3 regions of the Nocardia thraciensis genome follow, and region 1 is predicted to be linked to each of the others. Evidence: riboswitches for the same ligand, from Rfam matches in the RefSeq annotation. Region 1 holds a riboswitch; each other region holds the start of a gene.
The links. A riboswitch is a leader RNA that binds a small molecule or an ion and turns the genes downstream of it on or off. The one in region 1 is predicted to bind S-adenosylmethionine.

Region 1 (5,510 bases):
GCTCGATCAAATGCAGCTGACACCCGGTACCGGCCGCCAGCCGGATGGCGTTACCGGTGTTGGGCGGGATCCGAGGCTCGAAGAACACGATGTGGAGCACGGCCACCAGCATGGCACGAGGGCATCGGCGCCCGAACGCCGCCGCAATGCGAGAATCGGGACGTGACCGAAGCCCCTGCGACCCCCGCACAGCACCCCGGCCCGGCCGACCGCTTCTTCCGCATCCACCTGCCGATGCTGTTCGTGGCGGCGGTCCTGCTGGTGGCGGTGTTGTTCGTGGCGCAGGATCGCTGGCGTCGCGGCGCGTTCGTCATCGGGGGCGCGACCCTGCTGGCGGCGGCGCTGCGGCTGACCCTGCCGACCGTCCGGGTGGGCCTGCTGGCGGTCCGTAGCAAGCCGTTCGACGTCGGCGCCTACACCGTGCTCGGCGCCGCCATCATCACGCTGGCCGCCACCATCAACACCCTCGGCGTCGGCTGAATCGACCGGCTTCGACCCACCGTCCGCTGCGGGATCCGCGTTCGAAGCGTGCCCACCACTGCGTGCGGTCCGACGTCGCGCCATGGTCGGTCAGTCGCGCGAGTATGCCAGCGCGGGTCCCGGCTCCGGGGCGTCGTAGTCCGCCGCCGTCGGCTGCGGAGCGGCGTCGCTCACCACCCGTGTCGATCCGACCGTCACCAGCACCACCAGCCCGATTCCCGCCCACTGCGCGACCCGCAGTTCCTCTCCGAGCAGCAGGAATCCGATTCCCGCGGCCACGGCCGGTTCGGCGCTCATCAGCACCCCGAAGGTCGAGGTGGGCATGCGCCGCAGCGCCTCCAGCTCGACCAGGTGCGGCACCAGCGACGAGAGCACAGCGACCCCGAACGCGCACAGCGGCAGCAGCGGGTCGGCCAGCAGCGCCCCGGCACCGGCGACCACGAACGGCAGCGCCATCATGCCGCCGAACGCCATCGCCAGTGCGAGACCGTCACTGCCGCTGGTCCGTTCGCCCAGCACCCCAGTGCGCTGCGCTCTCGACATCCCGGTTGCGATTCGTCCCCGCGCTGGAAATGACTAGTGGCATACATGCCGACAGGCTGGAGGCAATGTGTGCGGGGATGGGTCAGACCGGAGTGTGGTCTGGGATGAAATGCCTTGTGGCCGAGAGGTATTCGTGCGGGGACCGGGGCTCAGTGCAACCGTTTCCCACGGGGTGGCCGTATCTCACGGCCGGAAAGGTAGATAGCCAGGGCAATGGTTTGTCAACGGTTTCATTGCTGAATGTCGTTCAGCGCGTGGCGAGTTGCCTCGGCACACCGATCGCGGGCCCCCTGTGATCCCCGGCATTACGGCGCGTCAGGTGGCACGACGTCCCGGCCGTCGGTGCATTGATCCGCCCGTGCGACGCCGATGTTCCAGGTGCTTCGAACGCCCCGTCAGGCGTGCTCAGCGCCCCGCCCGCGCCGTCCGCACCAGTTCCATCGTCTCCACCAGCAGCTTGCCGACGGCCTCGGTCTCGGTGAGGAAGCCGTCGTGCCCGTCGCGGGAGTGCACGATCTCGAGCCCCTTGCAGCCGGGCAGCAGATCGGCCAGCTCTTGCTGGGTGCGCAGCGGATAGAGCCGGTCGGAGTCGACGCCGCCGACGATGCACGGCACAGGGGTGGCGGCCAGCGCGGCCGCGATCCCGCCGCGCCCGCGGCCCACGTCGTGCCGGTTCATCGCCTCGGTCAGCAGCACGTAGGTGGCGGCGTCGAAGCGCTGCACCAGCTTCTGCGCCTGATACTCCAGGTAGCTCTGCACCGCGTAGCGGCCGCCGTCGCGAGGATCCTCGTCGTCCTGCGCGTGGTTCTCGAAGCGGTGGTCGAGTTCGAATTCGGTGCGGTAGCTCAGGTGCGCGATGCGCCGCGCGATCCCCAGCCCGGCGGTCGGCGCCCGGCCGGTGCCGTGATAGTTCCCGCCCTGCCAGTCCGGATCGGCCTGGATGGCCGCGATCTGGGTGGTCTGGGTGCCGATCTGGTCGGCGGTGGCGCGCGCGCCGACGGCCAGCACCAGCGCGGCCTCCACCCGCTGCGGGTAGCCGACCATCCATTCCAGCACCCGCATCCCGCCCATGGATCCGCCGACTACGGCGGCGAGCCGCTCGACGCCGAGCAGATCGCACAGCGCCACCTCGGCGGTCACCTGGTCGCGGATCGAGGTTTCGGGAAACCTCGAGCCCCAGGGCTTCCCGTCCGGGGCGGGAGTGGCGGGCCCGGTACTGCCCTTGCAGCCGCCGAGCACATTGGTGGCGATGACGCACCATTCGTCGGTGTTCAGCGCCGCGCCCGGCCCCACGATGCCGTCCCACCAGCCCGGCAGCGAATGCAGCTCGTCGGGCGCCCCGACCACGTGCGAATCCCCGGTGAGCGCGTGCTCGACGAGCACGATGTTGTCCAGTTCGGGCGACAGCTCGCCCCAGCGCTGCACGGCCAGCTCCACATCGGGGACCACCGCCCCGCTCTCGAGCCGCACGTCCCCGATCGCGATGGTGCCGAGTCGGCCGTCCGGCGGCGGCAACAGCTCGGCCGCCGATCGGGCCCTTCTGGAGTCGATGCCCACGGTCACCGCGCCGCCGCCGTAACCGAGGGCGACGTCCGCCCGGGCGTCGCTACCGCGGCGCGCGAACCTGCGGTCGCGGGCGCTCGCTGGATGACAAGGGAACGCACATCCCCGATGTTATCGGCACGTCCGTGCAACTCCGACGGGTCCATACACCCGTGGACCGCGCGCGGCCCGGACGGCCGCGCGATGTCGCGCCGGACGGTCGAGGTCGTACCCGGATCGGGGGCGGGCGTGGTCGAGTCGCTCATGTACTACTCCAGAATGGGGTCGCCGAGAGTCCGGTGTCTGCTATCGAGTACCGCATAGCGAACAGCAGCAAGACATTTCGGTGACCTCCTGATAGTCGCGCTTGCCCTCGGCTCTCGAGGGCCGGGTCATCACCCGGAGCACCCCACCGCAACTGGAGGGTTGCCGGCCAGCAAGCCGGGGCTTCGCGCTGGCACTCATGACCTGACCTTGGATGGTAGCGGATCGGATGAGCGACGGGCCAGGTGAGGGAAGCAGGTCTCGGTCGCTGTCTGATTACTCACAGGCGGTAGCCGCGCCGGGGGCGGACTCGGCCATCCTGCGCAGCTACCGTCTGTTCGCGACACACCCAGGGGCGGGGGGAGATGGTCGGACCCGGGGTTTTTGCGCCGAAACCGGGCGCTCGCCGCATCGATGCGCGGGTACCTGCGTGTGACGCGGCTATCTCTCGATGGGACAGCCCCTGGAAGTGAGACCCAGCGCACCAGTACGCTTGTCTTGTTTAGACCTCGAGTCCCCGTGGACAACACGGGGCGTATACGTTGTCTGTTGAACAGCTAGGGTCCGCTCACAAGCGTGTTCACCTGGCCGTGCAATGGGAGCACCTTCCTAGGAGGACACGAAGATCCATGTCCAAGATCAAGGTTGAAGGTACCGTCGTCGAACTCGATGGCGACGAGATGACCCGGATCATCTGGCAGTTCATCAAGGACAAGCTGGTCCACCCGTACCTCGACATAAATCTCGAGTATTACGACCTCGGTATCGAGTATCGGGACAAGACCGACGACCAGGTGACCGTCGACGCCGCCAACGCCATCAAGCAGCACGGCGTGGGCGTCAAATGTGCCACCATCACCCCCGACGAGGCGCGCGTCGAGGAGTTCGGCCTCAAGAAGATGTGGCGGTCGCCCAACGGCACCATCCGCAACATCCTCGGCGGCACGATCTTCCGCGCCCCGATCATCATCTCCAACGTGCCGCGCCTGGTTCCGGGCTGGACGAAGCCGATCATCATCGGCCGTCACGCCTTCGGCGACCAGTACCGCGCCACCGACTTCAAGGTGCACCAGGCGGGCACCGTGACGATCCAGTTCACCCCGGAGGACGGCAGCGAGCCGATCGTCCACGAGGTCGTGAAGATGCCCGAGGACGGCGGCGTCGTCATGGGTATGTACAACTTCAAGAAGTCCATCGAGGACTTCGCGCGGGCCTCGCTGAACTACGGCCTGCAGCAGAACTACCCGGTCTACATGTCGACCAAGAACACGATCCTGAAGGCCTACGACGGCATGTTCAAGGACACGTTCCAGGAGATCTACGAGACCGAGTTCAAGGAAGAGTTCGACGCCGCGGGTCTCACCTACGAGCACCGACTGATCGACGATATGGTCGCCTCCGCGCTGAAGTGGGAGGGCGGTTACGTCTGGGCGTGCAAGAACTACGACGGCGACGTGCAGTCCGACACCGTGGCGCAGGGCTTCGGCTCGCTGGGCCTGATGACCTCGGTGCTGCTGACCCCGGACGGCAAGACCTGTGAGGCCGAGGCCGCGCACGGCACTGTCACCCGGCACTTCCGCCAGCACCAGCAGGGCAAGCCGACCTCCACCAACCCGATCGCCTCGATCTTCGCGTGGACCCGCGGCATCGCCCATCGCGGCAAGCTGGACAACACCCCCGAGGTGATCGGATTCGCGCAGACCCTCGAGGACGTCGTCATCAAGACCGTCGAGGACGGCCAGATGACCAAGGACCTGGCGCTGCTGGTCGGCGGCGACCAGGGCTACCTGACCACCGAGGAGTTCCTCGGCGTGCTCGACGCCAACCTGGCGCGCGAACTGCGCTAGCGGCTTGAACATCCGGGCACCCGCCCCACCGCTCTCCGGTGGCCGCGGGTGCCCGAACTGTTTGTGTCCCCAACCCTCTCGCACCCCGTGCGTGTACTCGCACCCCCTGCATGGCTTGTAACGGGTGCGAGGACGAATACGGGGTGCGTGAAGTGTGCTGCGGCGCGCTCGGATGGGCCGCTGGTGATCTCGGTGACAGGGAGGGCAGGGCCGGGGGCGGGTGGCGTTGGTCGAGTACTCGCAAATTCTTGCCCGGCAACGTGGTTCGCTGTTGGTGTCCGACTAGCGCGCATCGCCGACCGGCGCGCGAACTCCGACATTCCACTCCGGTGAGTGAGATCACGTTTGATCGGGGATGCGTGAGCGTTCGCCGCCGTGTTGCGCTGGGTCGTGGCTTCCGTACTCGAGCCCGCCGCGGCCTCCTCCCAGACCTCGTCCACCTCATCGGCGCTGCCCGTGCGCGGCAGTGCCGACGTACCCGTCGCCGATATTCCCGTTGTCGATCTCCCGAACCGGCGTGGGTGGCACCTCCCCGCGATGCTGGCGCTGGCGCTCGGCGGGTTCGGCATCGGCACCACCGAATTCGTCACCATGGGTTTGCTGCCGGATATCGCGCATGCCATGGGTGAGTCCGAGCCGACCGCCGGGCACGCCGTGTCGGCGTACGCGCTCGGGGTCGTGGTGGGCGCGCCCGTCATCGCCGCGCTGTGCGCGCGGATGCCGCGCAAGAAGCTGCTGATCGCCCTGATGGCGGCGTTCACCGTGGGCAACATCGCGACGGTGCTGGCGCCCTCCTTCGGCGCGCTGATGGCCGCGCGGTTCGTGTCGGGTCTG
Region 2 (5,510 bases), on a different contig from region 1:
AGGTAGGGCAGGCATTCGTCGGACATGCCCATGTGGTCGATCGAGAGCGCGGGCAGCTTCGAGATCACCGGTTCCAGCGAGCCGAGCATGGAACCGTCGATATACAGCTCGACGTGCCACCCGGCGATCTCGTGCGCGCGCAGCGCCTGCATGGTCAGGGCCACGATATCCCCGGCCGCGCGCTTGAGGTTGAACCGCAGCGCGCGCACGCCCGCACGGTCCAGGTCCGCGATCTCCTCGTCGCTCGCGTCGGGATCCAGGTTGATCACGCCCACCCAGTGCGGGCCCAGTTCGGCCAGCGACGCGCGCAGGAAGCCGCTGTCGGTCCCCTGGAACGATGCGCTCACCACCGCACCACCGTCGATATCGAAGCGGGACATACGCTTTCGATAGTCGGCGATGGTGTAGGGCGGCGGCAGATAGCCCTCGTTCTCGATCAGCGGGAACCGCGGATCGATGATGTGGACATGGGAATCGAACACGTGATCAGCATGCCTCACAACAGTGACATATATGTAAGAGAATTGCGTCCCGGCGTTCGCCGGGATGACAAAGGCGAACACCTGGTCGCGGATGACGAGGCGAACACCTGGACCCGCAGACGACGGGGGGGGGAACGCCGGGACCTGCTGATGACAAGGGGGGACGCCGGGGCCCGCGGACGACGAGGGGGACGCCGGGGCCCACGGATGACAAAGGGGACGCCGGGACCTGCGGACGACGAGGGAACGTTGACGCCGCGAGGGTACGCCCGTGTGACTACGCCTTGTGCGGCTCGCTGGCGGCGAGCATCTCGTGCCGCTCGACCACCTTGACGCGCTCGCGGCCCTGCGGCTCGCCCAGGGAGCGCTCGTGGGCGTCGAGGCGGTACCACCCGGCCCAGGTGGTGAACGGAATTCCCTTGTCCTCCAGGAACTTCGTCACCGCCTCCGGCTCGCGCTCGGCGGCCGGGGTGAAGTTGGCGGCATCGTCGAGCAGGCAGGCGATGGTCTCGTTGGCGTCGCCCTTGGTGTGGCCGATCAAGCCGACCGGGCCGCGCTTGATCCAGCCGGTGACGTAGGTCTGCGGCACGAAGCGGTCGGCACCGTCGGCATCCTCGTCGGCCAGCACGCGCCCGGCCTCGTTCGGCACGGTCCCCGCCTGCTCGTCGAACGGCAGCTGGGGGATGTTCTGCGACAGGTACCCGACGGCGCGATAGACCGCCTGCACGTCCCAGTCTCGGTAGACGCCGGTGCCCTTGACGTTGCCGGTGCCGTCGAGCTGGGTGCGCTCGGTGCGCAGCCCGGCCACGCTGCCGTCCTCGCCGACGATCTCGTGCGGCGACTCGAAGAAGTGCAGGAACAGCTTGTGCGGGCGGTTGCCGACATCGCGAATCGCCCACTGCTCCAACGTGTTGCAGACCATGTCGACCTGCTTGGAATGGCGGCGCGCCGCCTCCGAGCCTTCGTCGTAGTCGATGTCCTCGGGATCGACGATGACCTCGATATTCGGCGAGTGGTCCAGCTCGCGCAGCTCGAGCGGCGTGAACTTGGCCTGCGCGGGACCGCGGCGGCCGAACACGTGCACCTCGACGGCCTTGTTGTCCTTCAGGCCCTCGTAGACGTTCGGCGGGATCTCGGTGGGCAGCAGCTCGTCGCCGGTCTTGGCCAGCACCCGCGCCACGTCCAGCGCGACGTTGCCGACACCGAGCACCGCGACCTTCTCCGCGTCCAGCGGCCAGCTGCGCGGCACGTCCGGGTGGCCGTCGTACCAGGACACGAAGTCGGCGGCGCCGTGCGAGCCGTCCAGGTCGATACCGGGCACCGGCAGCGCGCGGTCCGCGTTGGCGCCGGTGGAGAAGATCACCGCGTCGTAGAACTGGCGCAGTTCGTCGAGGGTGATGTCGGTGCCGTAGTCGATATTCCCGAGCAGGCGCACCTGCGGCTTGTCGAGCACCTTGTGCAGCGCGGTGATGATGCCCTTGATGCGCGGGTGATCCGGCGCGACGCCGTAGCGGATGAGGCCGAACGGCGCGGGCATCCGCTCGTACAGATCGATGCTCACCTCGGCATCGGACTTCATCAGGGCGTCGGCGGCGTAGATCCCGGCCGGTCCGGCGCCCACGATCGCTATGCGCAGCGGGTCGTTCGCACTGTATTCGGTCATTCTTACGCGCACCCTCTGGTCGAGAACTCTGTCGTCATGTACTCAGCCGTGTATTCAGCCGTCTTTCTTAGCTTAGGCTAAGTTGACGTGTGGTCCGGGCTGCACCCGGCCGATCCGACATCCCGTCGATGCTGCTTCGTTGCTGCGCGGGGACGCGGTCCGTACCGGCCGGAGCCGGGGGTTCTGGTGATTCTATCGGTGGCCGCTATCGCGGTTATTCCCGGGATCCGGCGGGGAAACCCGGATGTGATCTCGGACACCAGGACCGACCAGGGATGATCGGTGCATGGACGAAGCCCCCGAGCACGCACCCGCGATCGATCAGCGCGAGACCACGCGGTCGGTGATCCCGTTCGTCGCCGCCGCGGTGGTGGCGGTGCTGGTGATCGGCGGGATCGTGGGGCTCGCGCTGGCGCGGCCGGTTGAGAACAATGTCACAGATTCCGATCGGATCGCGGTGGCCGTGCGCAATTTCGCCACCGCCCAAGCGGATTCGGACGCCGCGCGGCGGGCGACCACTACCTGTCCCGGATTCGACGAGCGCCGTTCGCCCCTCGGCCCGGACGCGCTCGGTAAGCAGGTCGAGATCGCGAAGGTCGCCGATACCGGCATCGACGGCGACCGCGCCACGGCCGCCGTGACGAGCGCGATCGATGGCCGCGAGTCGACCTCGACCTGGAACCTGGCGCGGATCGACGGCGCCTGGCTGGTGTGCGGTTGACATGCGAGGCTGTGACCAGGCACTCTCGATCCAGGTCATGAGCGCCAGCGCCAAGCCCCGGCTCGCTGGTCGGCAACCCTCCTCCGCGGTGGGGTGCTCCGGGTGACGACCTGGCCACGCGTCGAACTCTCCACGATGCGGCAAGTGCGGATTCTCAGGAGGTACGAGTGACATACGCGGGCGACATCACGCCGAAGCAGGCGTGGGATCTGTTGCAGGACAACCCCGATGCGGTGCTGATCGACGTGCGCACCGAGGCCGAGTGGCGGTTCGTCGGGGTGCCGGACACCAGTTCGATCGACCGGCCGACGGCGCTGATCGAGTGGGTCGACGGCACCGGCGCGCCGAACGCGCAGTTCGTGGACCAGCTGCGGCAGGTGCTCGCACAGCGGCCGGACGGCGATGCCCCGGTGATCTTCCTGTGCCGGTCCGGGCAGCGGTCCATCGGCGCCGCGACAGCCTCGACCGCCGCCGGGTTCGAGCCCTCCTACAACGTGCTCGAGGGTTTCGAGGGTCCGCTGGATGCCGACGGGCACCGGGGAAGTGCGGGTTGGCGGGCGCTCGGACTGCCGTGGCGGCAGTCGTGAGCCGGGGTTCGATCGGGTGCTGTTCGGTCGCCGGTGCGGGCACCGATCGGAGCCAGGCATGATCACCGGAGGCGCATTCGACAAGCCGCTGCCCGAGGGCGTGGGCCCGGCGACCCTGGGGGTGCGCGGGGGCCTGCGGCGCTCCGGCTTCGAGGAGACGTCGGAGGCGCTGTATCTGACCTCCGGATTCGTCTACGAGAGCGCCGAGGCGGCCGAGGCCGCGTTCACCGGCGACGTAGAGCATTTCGTGTACTCGCGCTACGGCAATCCGACGGTCGCGATGTTCGAGGAGCGCATGCGCCTGCTCGACGGCGCCGAGGCCTGCTTCGCGACCGCCAGCGGCATGTCGGCCGTATTCACCGCGCTCGCAGCGCTTCTGGGTAACGGCGACCGACTTGTGGCCGCGCGCAGCCTGTTCGGGTCCTGCTTCGTGGTCTGCAACGAGATCCTGCCGCGCTGGGGCGTGGAGACCGTCTTCGTCGACGGCGAGGACCTCGACCAGTGGGAGGCGGCGCTGTCGCAGCCGACCCAGGCGGTGTTCTTCGAGACCCCGTCCAACCCGATGCAGACCCTGGTGGATGTGCGGCGGGTCTCCGAGCTGGCGCACGCAGCGGGCGCGAAGGTGGTGCTGGACAACGTCTTTGCCACGCCACTGCTGCAGCGCAGCCTCGACCTCGGCGCCGATGTGGTGGTGTATTCGGGCACCAAGCACATCGACGGCCAGGGGCGGGTGCTTGGCGGTGCGATCCTGGGTTCGCGGGACTACATCGACGGCCCGGTGAAGACGCTCATGCGGCACACCGGACCGGCGCTCAGCCCATTCAATGCTTGGACGCTGCTCAAGGGCTTGGAGACCATGCCGCTGCGGGTGCGTCAGTCCGCGCAGTCGGCGCTGCGGATCGCGGAGTTCCTGGAGCGGCACCCGGCCGTGTCCTGGACGAAATACCCGTTCCTGCAGTCACATCCGCAGTACGAGCTGGCCGCGGGGCAGATGTCGGCGGGCGGCACCGTTGTCACCTTCGAACTGGCGTCGCCGGACGGGGACGCGAAGAAGCGGGCGTTCGAGGTCCTCAACCGGCTGCGCATCGTCGACATCTCCAACAACCTCGGCGACGCCAAGACCCTGATCACGCACCCCGCCACCACCACGCACCGGGCGATGGGTCCGGAAGGCCGTGCGGCCGTGGGCATTACGGACGGCGTCGTGCGGATCTCGGTCGGGCTGGAGGACGTGGAGGACCTACTCGCGGACCTGGACCAGGCACTGGGCTGAAGGGTTCGCCACGCTCTAGCCGGACACGGTGAGCCGAGGGTGGTCGAGCAACGCTTGCCAGGCCGAGAAGGCCTCCCCGTACCGAATTGGGCTTCGCTTCTCAGTCCGCCAATGCAACGTAGATCGGCGTTGCCACCAGAATTCCGTTTCCCTTGAATAAAGGCTTTGCGAGAAATTCCAGCGACAACGAGTTCGACGGCAGCAGCGGTACGGCTGGGCCTATCTTGACGGCTGGGTCTTCAGCCAAATCGGGTGGTGTGATTCCCAGGATTTGGTCGACTGCTTCGGCTACTGTGCGACGACCGTCCGACAGAGCCTGTGGATCGGGCAAAGACTTCTTCGGCGCAGCTGGCCCGAGGTCCCACAGGGACTTCCACTTCGCCATAATCTCCCCGTAGTAACCTAGATCCACGTAGCCGTTGAATTCAGGCTCCAGGCCGTCTTTGGCGGCATAGGATAAGAATTTTACGAAATAGTAGTCGATATTATGTTTTGCCGTGGCATCGGCGGCGGCACCGACCATGCTGCTCGCGGAGCCGATCAATACCACTTTTACGTTGTCGAGAATCCCCGCGAACATGGCCAGCTCACGGTAGCCGTGCATGATGCCGTACGGCAGCGTGCCGACGCCGTGTACATACGATTTGGGGTTCTCGATCGTTCCCACCCAGTCGTTGTTTCTTCGCAGATAGGCGCGCAGCACTGTTGCCTTGGCGGCCAGCTCGGAGGACCGGGCGACGGCGGGCGATTTGATTCCGGCTGTCGCCATCGGTAGGCCGACCTT
Region 3 (5,510 bases), on a different contig from region 1:
GGTTTGCGGCACTCCGCGACGGCGGTCACCGCCGCCTGCAGGCGGCGAATATCGTTCAGGAAGGCGGTGCGCGGCGCCGCCAGGGCCTTGTCTGCCAGCAGCGGACCGAACAGCGGACTCATCGCCTGCAGGTCGAGGCCGTAGGAGAAATGCTTGCCCGCGCCGGTGAGCACGATCGCGCGCACCTCGGGATCGGCATCGAGTTCGCCGAAGACCAGCGGCAGCTCCCGCCAGAAGTCCGGCCCCATGGCGTTGCCCTTGCCCGGGCCGATCAGCGTTACCTGCGCGATATGGTCCTTGCTCTCGACTGTGAAAGCCTTCCAATCGGTCATTCGCCCAGCGTAGCGGCCCTGCCCGCGGCGTGACCACGAGCCCGGCGGCATGTAACACCTGTGCTAAATCTGCTGTGGTGCAGTGATTTACGTATGGGTCGCGGGTCATGATGAATGCATCAGGATCGCCGCCCCCGGCTCTCGGAGGCCACCATGTTGATGCACAAGGGCATCGGCCTGGATCATTTCAATATGCTCTCGCGCAGGCGCGCGGTGCACGCCCTGTACGAATGCTGCTGCAGCGTCACGTGGGCGGAGAAGATCGCCGATCAGCGCCCCTATCCCGACCGGGCCGCGTTGTTCGCGGCCGCGGACGCCGAACTGCTGGCGCTGTCCCGCGACGATCTGGACCGCATCTGCGATTCCGGTGCGCACCAGCAGGTTCCGGATCGATCGACGCCGGAACTGGCGCGGCTCACCCGCGAGCGTATCGATCGCATGCTCGGCCTGGACAGCGGCTATCCCACCTTCTGAGTTCGCGCCCGACCGCATCGCTCCGGCACCCGGACTCAGGAGACCGGCTCGGGCCTCGCCGACCACATCGCCCCCGCCGGGCACCGGCCCGGCACACGCACCTCGCCGACCACGTCCCCCCACCAGGGGCCGGCCCGGCACACGTACCTCAAAGTCCACGTCGCCCCCGCCAGGGACCGGCCCGGCACACGCACCTCGCCAACCACGTCGCCCCCGCCAGGGACCGGCCGGGCTTACCTACCTCGCCGACCACCGTGCCCGGAATACTCCCGGCCCGGGAGACGTAGGTTGGGGGTGTGAGCGAGTTCGGGAAGCGACCATCGGCACAGCGCGCCGCGCCTCCGGCGGGCCCGGACGAGGTGCCCGACGACCTGAGCGGGATCACCGCGACCCAGTACCGCGCCGCCATGCGGCACTACCCGGCCGGTGTCACCATCGTCACACTGGGCGCGGACAAGGGCCCGGTCGGTTTCACCGCGACCTCGTTCGCGTCGCTGTCGGCCGACCCGCCGCTGATCTCGTTCAACATCGCGCACACCTCGTCGAGTATCGAGGCCATGCTGGCCGCCGACTCGCTGGTGGTGCACTTCCTCGGCGAGCACCAGCGGCATCTGGCGCAGCGTTTCTCCCGGGCCGCCGAGGAACGCTTCGCCGACAAGTCGCTGTGGACGCGGCTCGACACCGGCGAGCCGATCCTGCACGGCACCCCGATCTGGGTGCGCGCCACCGTGCACCGGCTCATTCCGATAGGCGATCACACGTTGGTCGTGGGGCTGGTCACCCGGGTCCACGACAACACCGGCGACGAACCCATCGCCGCTCCGCTGCTGTACTACAACGGCGTCTATCACCGGCCGAAGGGCCTCGACTGACGCCCGATCGCCATGCGCCACAACGAAATCGTGCTCGGATTTCCGCCGCTGACGCGCCGAGACTCGCTCAGGTCGCCGACACCGCCGTCCCGATGCCGAGCGCCGCGAGTACGCCCGCGCTGATCTGCTCCAGCCGATCGCGCACCCGAGGCCTCCGCAGTAGCGCTACCGCGCGGGCGGCCGCCGCCGCCAGCAACACCATTTCGATTGCGGCGATGGTGGATTCGATCGCGCCCAGGGTGAGTGCGTTGGCGAAGGTGACCTCCGTCAGGAACTGCGGCAGCACCGCCAGGTAGAACAGTCCCACCTTCGGATTGAACAGGCACGACACGAGACCCGCGACGAAGGCCGAGCGCACCGCGGCCGCGCGCGGCGGAGCCGAACCCGGCTCGACGCCCCCGTTACCGGCCGAACGCTTCCGCCGATGTTCGATCAGTGTCCGAATTCCCAAGTACACCAGGTAAATTCCGCCGATCACCTTCATCGCACGGTAGGCGGTCGCGGACTGTTCGAGCAGTGCGGCCACCCCGGCGGCCACCACCACCGCCCATACGATGCCGCCCAGCGAGGACCCGATGGCGGCGGCGATTCCGGGCCGCCTGCCCGCGATCGAGAAGCGCAGCACGAGAAAGGTGTCGGGGCCGGGTGTGAGGGCAAGCAGGACACAGAGCCCGATGAAACCCAGCAGCAGGGAGACACTCACCCACACCATGACAGCGCAGGTCAGCGCCGAGGACAAGCCATTTTCACGCGGCGGTCGGGAACGCGGCGGGTTGACAAGATCGGCCCGCTTCTGCCAATCTCGGCGGCAGGTCATGAGTGCCAGCGTCAAGCCCCGGCTAGCTGGTCGGCAACCCTCCTCCGCGGTGGGGTGCTCCGGGTGACGACCGGGCCGCTGCCCGACCGGGCACGGCAAGCGCGGACTCCCGTCACCTCTCGCTGCGGAGTCCCGGAGCCGAAGGACGATGTGATGACCGCGATTCTCGACCACACCTGCGCCCCCGTAGCCCGCGTCTCCGGATGCGATCTGCGAGTTCCGTTGGTACAGGGCGGAACTCGCACGTATGCCAATTTCGACTACGCCGCCAGCGCCCCCGCGCTGGCGCAGGTCACCGACCGCGTGACCGAGTTGCTGCCGTACTACGCCAGCGTGCACCGCGGCGCCGGCTACGCCTCCCGGATCTCCACCGACTGCTACGAGGCGGGGCGAGAGTCGGTGTCGCGCCTGGTCAATCGTGCCGACGATCAGGTGGTCGTCTTCACCCGCAACACCACGGACTCGCTGAACCTGCTGGCCTCCTGCGTCCCCGGGGACACCGTGGTGCTCGACATCGAGCATCACGCCAACTTCCTGCCGTGGACCCGGCACGGCCGCCGCGTGGTGCGCGCCGCCGACACCATCGACGAGACGATCCGCCGCTTGGTCGCCGAGCTGTGCACCAAACCCGCTGCGCTGCTTGCGATCACGGGCGCCTCGAACGTGACCGGCGAGGTGCTGCCGCTGCGGCGACTGGCGACCATCGCGCATCAGTGCGGCGCCCGCATCCTGGTCGACGCCGCGCAGCTCGCACCGCACCGCCGCATCGACCTGCAGGCCACCGGCATCGACTACCTCGCCTTCTCCGGGCACAAGCTGTACGCCCCGTTCGGCACCGGCGTACTGGTCGGGCGCCGCGACTGGCTGGACGCCGCCGAGCCGTACCTGGCGGGCGGCGGCGCGGTCAAGGAGGTCACCACAGGCGGCGCGCAGTGGGCATCGGCCCCGCAGCGGCACGAGGCGGGCTCGCCCAACGTGCTCGGTGTGGCCGCCCTGGCCGCCGCCTGCGACGCGCTGAGCGCGCTGGACGAGCGGGCCGTCGCCGAGCACGAGCGCGGCCTGGCCGAGCGGCTCCGCGATGGCCTGAAAACCGTTGCGGGAGTGAATTTCCTGCGCATCTGGTCGGACAGCTCCGATGGCGTCGGTATCGTCGCGTTCACCCTCGCGGGCTTCGAGCCGGGCCGCGTGGCCGCGTACCTGTCGGCCGAGCACGGCATCGGCGTGCGCGACGGCCGGTTCTGCGCCCACCCGCTGCTGTCGCGGCTCGGCGTCGACGGCGCGCTCCGCGCCAGCATCGGCCTCGGCACCACCGCCGCCGATGTCGACCGCCTGATCGAGGCGGTGGCCACGCTCGTCGAACACGGCCCTGGCTGGTCCTACTCCTGCACGGACGGTCAGTGGAATCCGACCCCGGAGACCCGCCCACGCCTCGCTCCGGGAGCCACCCCGGGCGCCGGCCCCTGCACCTTCTGAACCCACCCGCGCACCCCGCCCGTCCCGAAAAACGGCGCACCCCTTGTTGGTTCACGCACGCGGTGCAGCAGCTGAAACCAGTGCGGGAACACGGGCGGGGTGCGGGAATCGGCGGGGTGCGCGGGCGGGTTCAGGGCACGAGGTAGCGCTCGGCGAGCTGTTCGACCAGTGGATCGTCGTCGGCGACCGCCTCCAGCGCCTCCAGATCGTTCTCGACCGAGATCTGGCGGGGGTCGTCCTGCTCCGGGTCCGGGGAGCCGTCCTCGTTCAGCTGCCGCAGCATCTTCTCGCGCACTCTTGCCTTCAGCGAATCACCCATACCGTCAGCATGCCCAGTTTGCGGCGGTTGCCCCAGCGACCACGCCGCGACGGTCAGACGGGCGCCAGCCACGTCCCCCACGGGGTGTTGCGGAGCACCGTGAACGCCGTGAGTGCCGCCAGAATCATCCACAACCGGGTGCGACCGATCGCGAAGGGGAAGAGCCGTCCGTCCTGTCCTCGCCAGCGGCGCAGCGCCCAGCTCCCCCACCACACCGCGAAGCCGACCAGCAGCGGCAACAGCAGCACATTGCTGTGCACGGCGTCGAGGAGGCGGCCGTCTGTGAGGTTGTGCATGCCCCGCAGACCCCCGCAGCCCGGGCACCACCACCCGGTCAGTTCGTAGAACGGGCAGATGCTGTAGGACCCCGGCACGTGCGGGTCCCGGAAATGCAGCAGGGCGACGACCGCCGCGGCCCCGCCCGCCACCAAGGCGGGCTGCCCGAGCGACCGCCAGCCGGCGCGGGTTCCGGACGGCTGCGCCTGCGCGATATCCACAGTCGTCCACGGTAGCCGCCGCGGACTCCGATCCGCCAGGTCAGTTCGGTTGCGCGAACCGCAGCTCGTTGCCGAACGGGTCGGTGACCGAGAACCCGGGTCCGCCGGGGCCCTCTTCCGGCGGACCCGGCCGGGCGTAGCCGTACTCCTTCGCCGCCAGTTCGGCATGCCAGCGGTGGATATCGTCCACAGCGATCCACACCACCGTCCCGGGGGTGCCGTCGCCGTGGTGCTCGCTCACGTGGATCACCGCCGACGACCGGGACAGCTGTGCGTACAGCGGCAGCCCGGGTTCGAAGCGGTGCTCCCAGTCCAGGGTGAAACCGAGGTATTCGCAATAGAATTCGAGCGCCTTGGGCACATCGAAGATCCGCAACACCGGAACGGGTGCGGCGAGCCGCGTCGAGTCGGTCATGACCCGATGCTGCCAGGTGGGTACGACAGGAAACTCGGTCACGATCCTGTGGCGGGCGGTCTGTTGACCACCGGCTCGCCGCGCTCACCGCCCCGTGACTGTGCGTTGCCGACCGGCGCGGTCAGGGCGCCCGCGAGCATATCGACGATCTCGCCCCACGCCGTCGGCTCGTCCGCCGCCACGCGACCGGCCTCCACCGCCCGTTCATGGTCGGCGAGCAGGGCGAACAGCATCGTCGGCAGCGATCGCATGCGGCGGTGCCGCAGCCGCACCGGCAGCTCGGGCAGTCCGCGCTCGAGTCCGCGCATGAT

Region 2: it holds a riboswitch for S-adenosylmethionine, as region 1 does, so the genes downstream of both, ACYVLQ_RS12190 (rhodanese-like domain-containing protein) here and metX (homoserine O-acetyltransferase MetX) in region 1, are expected to answer to the same signal.
Region 3: it holds a riboswitch for S-adenosylmethionine, as region 1 does, so the genes downstream of both, ACYVLQ_RS23125 (aminotransferase class V-fold PLP-dependent enzyme) here and metX (homoserine O-acetyltransferase MetX) in region 1, are expected to answer to the same signal.

What each region holds. Positions count from the first base shown of each region.
Region 1 is NZ_BAAGSM010000039.1:298,292-303,801, forward strand. It holds gene ACYVLQ_RS26200 (tRNA (cytidine(34)-2'-O)-methyltransferase) at 1-112, opposite strand, end outside; gene ACYVLQ_RS26205 (DUF3017 domain-containing protein) at 235-480, shown strand; gene ACYVLQ_RS26210 (EamA family transporter) at 571-1,023, opposite strand; gene metX (homoserine O-acetyltransferase MetX) at 1,429-2,586, opposite strand; SAM riboswitch class IV at 2,924-3,034, opposite strand; gene ACYVLQ_RS26220 (NADP-dependent isocitrate dehydrogenase) at 3,459-4,676, shown strand; gene ACYVLQ_RS26225 (MFS transporter) at 5,214-5,510, shown strand, end outside.
Region 2 is NZ_BAAGSM010000019.1:80,601-86,110, reverse strand. It holds gene ACYVLQ_RS12205 (amidohydrolase family protein) at 1-482, opposite strand, end outside; gene ACYVLQ_RS12200 (FAD-dependent oxidoreductase) at 760-2,145, opposite strand; gene ACYVLQ_RS12195 (Rv0361 family membrane protein) at 2,432-2,866, shown strand; SAM riboswitch class IV at 2,900-3,019, shown strand; gene ACYVLQ_RS12190 (rhodanese-like domain-containing protein) at 3,034-3,453, shown strand; gene ACYVLQ_RS12185 (O-succinylhomoserine sulfhydrylase) at 3,512-4,726, shown strand; gene ACYVLQ_RS12180 (DUF7019 family protein) at 4,827-5,510, opposite strand, start outside.
Region 3 is NZ_BAAGSM010000033.1:420,117-425,626, forward strand. It holds gene ACYVLQ_RS23105 (crotonase/enoyl-CoA hydratase family protein) at 1-332, opposite strand, end outside; gene ACYVLQ_RS23110 (2-oxo-4-hydroxy-4-carboxy-5-ureidoimidazoline decarboxylase) at 486-806, shown strand; gene ACYVLQ_RS23115 (flavin reductase family protein) at 1,214-1,678, shown strand; gene ACYVLQ_RS23120 (LysE family translocator) at 1,746-2,381, opposite strand; SAM riboswitch class IV at 2,490-2,603, shown strand; gene ACYVLQ_RS23125 (aminotransferase class V-fold PLP-dependent enzyme) at 2,649-3,968, shown strand; gene ACYVLQ_RS23130 (hypothetical protein) at 4,099-4,287, opposite strand; gene ACYVLQ_RS23135 (DUF2752 domain-containing protein) at 4,341-4,784, opposite strand; gene ACYVLQ_RS23140 (glyoxalase superfamily protein) at 4,825-5,199, opposite strand; gene ACYVLQ_RS23145 (TetR/AcrR family transcriptional regulator) at 5,238-5,510, opposite strand, start outside.